DNA from 2 places in the Collinsella sp. CLA-ER-H6 genome. Region 2 is predicted to be linked to the other one. Evidence: riboswitches for the same ligand, from Rfam matches in the RefSeq annotation. Region 2 holds a riboswitch; the other holds the start of a gene.
What was found. Region 2 has a riboswitch for thiamine pyrophosphate ahead of thiM (hydroxyethylthiazole kinase). Riboswitches for the same ligand answer to the same signal wherever they lie in the genome.
Positions count from the first base shown of each region.

Region 1: it holds a riboswitch for thiamine pyrophosphate, as region 2 does, so the genes downstream of both, thiC (phosphomethylpyrimidine synthase ThiC) here and thiM (hydroxyethylthiazole kinase) in region 2, are expected to answer to the same signal.

Region 1 covers NZ_JBBNLS010000006.1:39,852-44,216, reverse strand. The annotation lists gene AAAX77_RS03840 (aminopeptidase) at 1-213, shown strand, start outside; gene AAAX77_RS03835 (YaaA family protein) at 317-1,126, shown strand; gene AAAX77_RS03830 (hypothetical protein) at 1,150-1,665, opposite strand; TPP riboswitch at 1,729-1,844, shown strand; gene thiC (phosphomethylpyrimidine synthase ThiC) at 1,837-3,171, shown strand; gene thiD (bifunctional hydroxymethylpyrimidine kinase/phosphomethylpyrimidine kinase) at 3,354-4,184, shown strand; gene AAAX77_RS03815 (SGNH/GDSL hydrolase family protein) at 4,245-4,365, opposite strand, start outside.
Region 2 covers NZ_JBBNLS010000007.1:48,931-53,295, reverse strand. The annotation lists gene AAAX77_RS04425 (thiamine phosphate synthase) at 24-719, opposite strand; gene AAAX77_RS04420 (thiamine-binding protein) at 716-1,057, opposite strand; gene thiM (hydroxyethylthiazole kinase) at 1,061-1,900, opposite strand; TPP riboswitch at 1,952-2,062, opposite strand; gene AAAX77_RS04410 (HAD family hydrolase) at 2,156-3,064, shown strand; gene AAAX77_RS04405 (LysR family transcriptional regulator) at 3,075-3,971, shown strand; gene AAAX77_RS04400 (5-methyltetrahydropteroyltriglutamate--homocysteine S-methyltransferase) at 4,127-4,365, shown strand, end outside.

The sequences.
Region 1 (4,365 bases), on a different contig from region 2:
GACGAGGCCGGCGTGGACTTCCAGACCTGTGAGCTCGGCCGCGTCAACGCGGGCGGCGGCGGCACCATCGCCTACATCATGGCCAAGTACGGCATGAACGTCATCGATTCCGGTGTTGCCGTCCTGTCCATGCACGCCCTGTGGGAGGTCGCCAACAAGGCCGACATCTACGAGGCCTATCGCGGCTACAAGGCCTTCATCGAGCGCGCCTAACCAACCCTTCATCAGTTGCGGTGAAATACGGACTAAACTGGCCCATAAACGGCCAAAACAGACCGTATTCCACCGCAATTTCTTTTTTGGCAGAGGAGAGTTCATGCTGCAGGTCATCATTTCGCCCGCCAAGCAGATGCGCGCGGCCCAAGATGCTTTTGAAGTCCTGGGCATCCCACCCTTTGTGCGCGAGACGGCTCGCCTCCACCGCGCACTGCTAGATATCGAGCGGAATGAAGGCAGCGGCGGCCTGCAGGCGCTGTGGAACGTGAGTGACAAACTGCTGGGGCCTTGCCTCAACACCCTGCATGAGTTCGGGCCCATCCTGAAAAGCGGCGATCTCGACAATCCCGCACTCGCTCGCCACCTCTCCCCTGCCGTCATGTCCTATCACGGCATTCAATACCAGAGCATGGCACCCGAGGTGATGGATTCCGCGCAGCTCGCATGGCTGCAAGACCATCTGTGGATCCTCTCCGGCCTCTACGGGTGCGTTCGTCCCTTTCATGCCGTCGAACCGTATCGGCTGGAGATGGGCGCGAAGCTCGCCGTTGACGATGCCCGAGACCTCTACGCGTTTTGGAGCGACAAGCTCGCGCGGGCTATCGCCCCGGCAGGCTCAAACACCACGATCGTCAACCTCGCCAGCGTAGAGTATGCCAAAGCCGTTCTGCCCCACCTCGCGGGCGACGCCACGGCCGTCACATGCCTCTTTGGCGAGGGTATCCGCAACGGGAAGCCCATCCAACGGTCGACCGCCAGCAAAAAGGCGCGCGGCTCCATGGCGCGGTGGATGGCAGAAAACAAGCTCGAGGATGCAAGCGAACTTACCGCATTCAACATCGGCTATCGACACATCCCCGAGCTTTCAGACAAAAACACCCTGGTTTTCATGAACGCGCAGGCACAATAGACCCGCCGTTTCCAAACACCCCGTTACTCCGCCAAGCCATCGGCCTTTGTAATCTCGCTCGTCGAGCCATCTTGGTAGGTAATCTTAACGTGCTCCACCTCGGATACCGCAGCGCCCGCCGGGGGCTCCAAGCGCCATTCCGTCAGCGCAATGTCCATGGTCGTGGGCACGTCCCCTTGATCTTTGAGCTTCACCGTCAGCGTTTTGAGCGTCGCATCAAACGTCACGCGTTCGATTTCTTCGCCCGGAATAGACCCGCCGCTCAGCTGCAGCTGCACAAACTCGTCGCACGGATACCAATAGTCGCCCGGTGCGGCAACCGTGTTGCCACCAGAATCTTTCATGGTCATAATCGGCAGGCCCTCGTCGGCTTCAAACCCCCAGGTGGCGCCGCCAGGACCGCCGAACGTCCAAATACAAAAGGCAATCACCAGTACGGCAAGCACCGCAAAACCAATCGCGACCAACCCATGGTGCGCACGGCTTTCCTCGGCCGATACATCCCATTGCGTCTCTCGATATAGATGCTTGTCTTCCATGTACGCCTCCCCACAGGCACGCTCGTTAGGCCAATCGTACCCATTCGAGCTATACTTGAGCCCATTACATAAACGGGGAGCTTGCAGGACAAGACGGCAGGCTGAGACTGGGCGCGCCCGCCCTGACCCGCAAACCTGATATGGGTAATGCCAACGAAGGGAGCCGTGCCAATGAGCACACAGACCGAGCCCAAGCTCGTCACGCAAATCGACTTCGCCCGTGCCGGGCAGATCACGCCGCAGATGAAGGAAGTCGCCGAACGCGAGCATCGCGACCCCGAGTACATCCGCGAGCGCGTGGCCGACGGCCGCATCGCCATTCCCGCCAACATCGTGCACATCAAAAAGGGCATGCGCGCCTTTGGCGTCGGTGAGGGCCTGTCCACCAAGGTCAACGTGAACCTGGGTATCTCGGGCGACAAGGCCGATGCCGCCGAGGAATGGAAGAAGGTCAAGATCGCCGAGGACTTTGGCGCCGACGCCATCATGGACCTTTCCAACTCGGGCAAGACGCGCCAGTTCCGCCAGCAGCTCATCGACGAGACGCCGCTCATGGTAGGCACCGTCCCCATGTACGACGCCATCGGCTACATGGAAAAGCCGCTGGTCAAGCTTACCAAGGACGACCTGTTCGAAGTCGTGCGCGCGCATGCCGAGGACGGCGTGGACTTTATGACCATTCACTGCGGCATCAACAAGTCGGTCACCAAGACCTTTAAGGAGACCGGCCGCCTCATGAACATCGTGAGCCGCGGCGGCTCGCTGCTGTTTGGCTGGATGGAGGTCACCGGCAACGAGAACCCCTTCTATGAGTTCTACGATGAGTTGCTCGAGATTTGCCACGAGTACGACGTGACCATCTCGCTCGGCGACTCCTGCCGCCCGGGCTGCCTCTACGACTCCAACGACGCCACCGAGACCGCCGAGATGATCGAGCTGGGCAAGCTATGCAAGCGTGCTTGGGCCGCCGGCGTACAGGTCATGGTCGAGGGCCCGGGTCACATGGCGCTCGACGAGATCGCCGCCAACATGAAACTGCAGAAGCGCCTGTGCCACAACGCCCCGTTCTATGTGCTCGGGCCGCTGGTGACCGATATCGGCGTGGGCTACGACCACATCACCGCTGCCATCGGCGGCGCCATCTCCGCCAGCTCCGGTGCCGACTTCCTGTGCTACGTGACACCGGCCGAGCACCTATGCCTGCCTAACGCCCAGGATGTGCTCGACGGCCTCATGGCCACCAAGATCGCCGCACACGCCGCCGACATCGCCAAAAAGGTGCCCCACGCCCGCGACATGGACGACAAGATGGGCCAGGCACGCCGCAAGCTCGACTGGGACGCCATGTGGAAGTGCGCACTCGACCCGGTTACGGGCAAGAAGCGCTACGAGGAGTCCCCCGCCGCCACCGAGGGCACTTGCACCATGTGTGGCAAGATGTGCGCCGTCCGCACCGTCAACAAGATCTTCGAGGGCACCACGATCGACCTCGGCATGGAGGACTAGCCCTGTCGCTGCGGCCGCTTCTGGCGACGAGCTGGCGCCTGTCAATTGTTGACGTGTGAACATTTGCTTACATTTGCGTAAAGATTGCATCGCCCGCCCGGGTTCGGCATAGAGTCGGCCCGGGCATCTTTATAATGCTGGCTTAAAGACCCATTTGATTCCGACCGAACAAGGGAGCGAACATGGATCGCAGTAAGGTACCTGCCGTTCTATCCATCGCAGGATCCGACTCCAGCGGTGGCGCCGGCATTCAGGCCGACATCAAGACCATCACGGCGCACCGCCTGTATGCCGAGACGGCCATCACTGCTATCACCGCACAGAACACCTTGGGTGTCACCGCCGTGCAGAACATCTCCCCGGATATTGTCGCGGCGCAGATCGATGCCGTTTTTGACGATATTCGACCCAGCGCCGTCAAAATCGGCATGGTTTCCTCTGCCGAGATTATCGAGGTTATCGCCGACCGCTTGAGCGCCTGGGACGCACAAAATATCGTCGTCGACCCCGTCATGGTGGCCACCTCGGGCGCGCGGCTGATTGCCGAAGATGCCGCCGAGGCGCTCACCCGCCGCCTGTTCCCGCTGGCGACGGTTATCACGCCCAATATTCCCGAGGCCATGGCCCTGCTCGACTACGAGGTCGACTCCGAGCGCACGCAGCAAAATGCTGCCATGCTCCTCACCCGCCGCTTTGGTTGCGCATCCCTCGTTAAGGGTGGGCATCTTGTCAACGAGGCCAACGATGTACTGGCCGAACCCGCGCCACTCGATGATGAGGGCAACCATCTGGGAGATCCACTCACCACGTGGTTCCGCCACAAGCGCATCGAGACCGACAACACGCACGGCACCGGATGTACGCTCTCGTCCGCCATCGCCTGCGCGCTGGCCCAGGGCATGCATCTTGCCGATGCCGTCAACGCGGGCAAGGCATACCTGACAGGCGCTCTGGCCGCCGGCCTAAACATGGGCAAAGGCTCCGGCCCTGTCAACCACATGTGGCAGTATTAAGATTCGCAGCCCAAGCCACCGCAAAGGCGCCCGCCCCCTTTGCGGTGGCTTGGGGTCGCGCTACTCTCCGAGCATCTCTTGGAGCTTGGCTGCCACGGCGTGACCCAGGCTCTCATGGCTTTCGGGCATCATATGCAGATAGTCGATATCGCCCGGCTCGGCAAAATCAGCGGCATTCAAA
Region 2 (4,365 bases):
CGAATCGGCTGCTCGGCTTATGGCTATGCCTGCTGCCAGGTGTCGACAAGCTCCTTGGCCGCGGCGTAGGGGTCATCGGCGCTGCAGACGGCGCTCACCACAAAGAAGCCGTTGACGCCGGTGGCCTTAAGCTGCGGCAGGTCGGCTGTCTTAACGCCGCCGCCCACCACGATGGGCACGGGGCTTGCCGCGTGGAGGGCGGTCAGGTCCTCAAAGCTCTTGGTGATGATGGAGCCATCGGCTGCGCGTCCGCAATCGCGCTTGGTCTCAGTCTCGTGGAGTGGGCCGATGCCCAGGTAGTCGACTAGGCTCATGTCGGCGGTCTTGACGTACTCGAGCATCTCCTCGCAACGGGCCGAAAGGCCCACGATGGCGTCGGGACCCAAAAGTTTGCGGCAGACCTCGACGGGAATATCGCTCTGGCCCACGTGCACGCCATCGACAGCAATACCCTGCTCACGCGCGGCAAGTACGCAGTCCAGGCGGTCGTCGATCAGCAAGGCGACCTGACCGGTCTTGCCAGCCTGTGCGATTGCCTGCGCGGCGTCGCCGGTCAGCGCGATGATCTCGCGGGCGCTTGCCACCTTGGAGCGCACCTGGATGCAGGTAAAGCCGGCATCGAGCGCCTGGGTCACTACATCGCCCACGGGGCGCCCCAGCGTGTTTTCGGGGCCGAGTACCAGATAGGCCGAGATATCAAGGTTGTCGCGGATGCTCATCGTGCTTCCTCCTGCTTTTTGATCTGCGCTTCCATGCGCTCGAGCTTGCCGGTCATGGTGTCGGTAAATCCGGGTCGAATATCGGCTTTGAGCACGACTTCGGTGCGGATACCCTTGCTCGCCAACACAAAGGTTGCGTCGCGCACGACCTGCATGACCTCGTCCCAGTCGCCCTCGATCTCGGTGAACATCGAGGTGGTGCGGTTGGGAAGACCGCTCTCGCGAATGACGCGCACGACCTCAGCGACCTCGGCGGACAGCTCGTCGCCGGTGCCGCACGGGGCGATGGCCACGGCGACGAGCGTGTTCATGCCGGCATTGGTTACGGGCTCGGACATGGCTTATGCCTCCTCGAGCTCGAGTTGGTTATCGGCGATGTCCTGGGCGGTCGCGCGGTAGAGCTCATCGATAAAGGCGACCTTAAAGCTTGCCGGGGCGTCGGCGACAGCGGCGGCACGCGTGCCGGCCACGTTGTAGACGGCGGCGCCGCAGACGGCTGCCGTAAACGGGTCGGCGGCGCAGGCGTACACGGCCAGCACGCCGCCCTGCGAGCAGCCGCAGCCGGTGATCTTGGACATGAGCGGGCTGCCGCCGTGGGACTTGGCCACGGTCGTGCCGTCGGTAATCAGGTCGACTTCGCCCGAGACCACTACGGCGCCGCCGGTGTAGCGGGCGAGCTCCACGGCGGCACCACGGGCGGCGTCGACCGTGTCGGTGGTATCGACACCGCGCACGCGGCTCAGATCGGCCGTCTCGCCCTCAAGACCCCACAGGCCGGCGAGCGCGATAATCTCGGAGGCGTTGCCGCGCACGATGGCGGGCTTGTACTGCTTGAGCTCGTTTACCAGCTGGGTGCGCAGGCTACCGATGCCCAGGCCCACCGGATCGAGCACCCAGGGCTTGCCGGCGTCGTGTGCCGCCTTCGCCGCGCGGGGAATCGTCTGCTCGTAGATAGGGAAGAGCGTGCCCATGTTGAGATAGATGGCGCCGCCGCCGGCAACGAGCGCTTCGCCCTCGTCGGGCAGATAGACCATGGCGGCCGATCCGCCCACGGCGAGCTGTGCGTTGGCGACAAAGTCGATCGTCACCGTGTTGGTGATGGAGCCGGCCATCGGATTGGTGGCGCGAATCTCCTCTACGGCCTTGACCACATTTTGCTTAAGCTGTTCCGAATCAATCACTGCACATGCCTCCTTGGCATAGAAAAGGGGCGCTGTGCATAGACAGCGCCCCTGTAAAGGCGGCATGCTCCCTACGCCAGCATTAACTGACAGGTTCAAAGGATTGGGCCCCATGCCCTCTCAGCCTTGTGGTTTGCACCGCCGGCACTCCCGCATCGAATCTGTTGTTCCCTATACTAGCGCACCTGCCAAAAAGGGACAGGTTTATTTTGGCAGGTCGTTACAATAGGTAGGACCGATACGAATGGGGGCCTTATGATTAAACTTGTGCTGACCGATATGGACGATACGCTGATTCCAGCCGGGCATGACGGCGCCAGCGACTACGCCATTGAGGGTATTCATGCCATGCAGGCGGCGGGTCTGCACTTTGGGCCGGTTTCGGGTCGTCAGCCGTCCGCGATGGGCTGGATGTTCAAAAACCGTTCCGAGTGTTTTTCGACCGGTGCGTTCTGTAACGGCCAGGTGATGTTTGTCGACGGCGAGGTTGTTGCCTCCCGTGCGAGCGACAACGGTGCCCTCATGCGTCTTGCCGACTATCTTGAGCAAGAGACCGACGATACCTATCTGAAGGTCTATAGCCTGGGCGATGACTTTTGGGGCAACGATGCCTATTGCGTGACGAGTGATCCCGAGCGTGTTCGTCGCGCCATGGAGTCGGGCGGCAACGCATGGCTCAAAGGCGAAGAAGCCCCGTGCCGTCCCGTCGTCGATGACTCGCCGGTGTTTAAGGCGAATATCTGGAGTGCCCGTTCGCGTGAGGAGCTCGCGGAGCTACGTGAGCGCGTTGCCGCCGAGGTGCCGGAACTCTCGCTCGTGTTTCCCAACAACCGAGTGCGCCTGTTTGACATCCTTCCGGCTGGTTGGGACAAGGGCTGCGCTGCGCTGGAGCTAGCGCGCGCTTTGGGCCTGACGCCCGATGAGGTGGCCGTATTTGGCGATTCCGATAACGACCTGCCCATGATCGATGCCGTTCCCAACTCCGTTGCAGTCGCCAATGCCAACGAGGCTGTCACGGCTGCCGCGCGCTGGCATATCGGCGCTGCGGCAGACGATGCGGTTGCCGGGGCTTTGCATCAGATTGCCGCTTGCGCCGCGACGGGGGAGATGCCGCCGTTTATGCGCCTGCCGGGTACTGCCGACGCGAATCTCACGAACAGCTAAGGAGACAGCCATGAAGCTCCAGCAGCTCAGATATGTCGTCAAAGTTGCCGAATGCGGCAGCATTACCGAGGCCTCGCGCCGGCTCTTTGTATCGCAGCCTTCGATTACCGCGTCGATTCGCGATCTCGAAAACGAGATGGGTGTGCACATCTTTGAGCGCACCAACAAGGGCGTCATTGTGTCCGAGGAAGGCGAGACCTTCTTGGGCTATGCGCGCCAGGTACTCGACCAGGCCGACCTGCTCGAGGGCAAGTACAAGGGCGCATCCGAGCAGGTGCCGCACTTTAGTGTGAGCTGCCAGCATTATTCCTTTGCCGTCAACGCGTTTGTCGACGTGATCCGCGAGTTCGATGCCGCGCGTTACGACTTCACCCTGCGCGAGGAGCAGACTCACGAGATTATCGAGGATGTCGCGCATATGAAAAGCGAACTGGGCATCCTGTACTTATCCGAGCATAACCGCGAGGTCATCGAGCGCATGCTGGTGGCCAACGAGCTCGTGTTCGAAGGACTCTTCTGCGCCACGCCGCATGTCTTCGTCTGCGCCGACCATCCGCTGGCGGACCGCTCCAGCGTGACGCTCGAGGATCTGGAAGACTACCCGTTCCTGTCCTACGAGCAGGGCAGCTATAACTCGTTTTACTATTCCGAGGAACTGACCTCGACGTTTGAGCGCCGCAAGAATATCCGCGTGCGCGACCGCGCGACGTTGTTCAACCTGGCCATGGGCCTCAACGGCTACACGGTATGCTCGGGCGTGATCAGCCACGAGCTCAACGGCCCCGGCATTATCTCGATTCCGCTCGACGTGGACGAGTACATGGAGATTGGCATCATCACGCGCAAGAACACGACGCTTACGCGCTACGGTCAAGCCTATATCGACGCGATCCGTCAGCATATCTAGACTGCTGCGTCCTGTACAGGTCAAATCTCTTCATGGCAGTCCCAACTGATATAGGAAGCATCTATATCAAACTGTTATAAACGTATATTTTACGATGGCTATATGAGCGCTCATACTTTGTCCCAGTAAAGCAACCAATGCAAAGGGAGATATCTATGAGTGCTTTAACCACGCTGAACGCGCCGTTTCGCGCCGATATCGTCGGCAGCTTTCTTCGTCCACAGGCCGTAAAGGACGCCCGTGCCGCCTATGCTGCGGGCACACTCGACGCCGCCGGCCTTAAGGCCGTCGAGGATGAGGCCATTCGCGACCTGGTGGACAAGCAAAAGTCCGCTGGCCTGCAGGTGATTACCGATGGCGAGTTTCGCCGCAGTTACTGGCACCTCGACTTTAT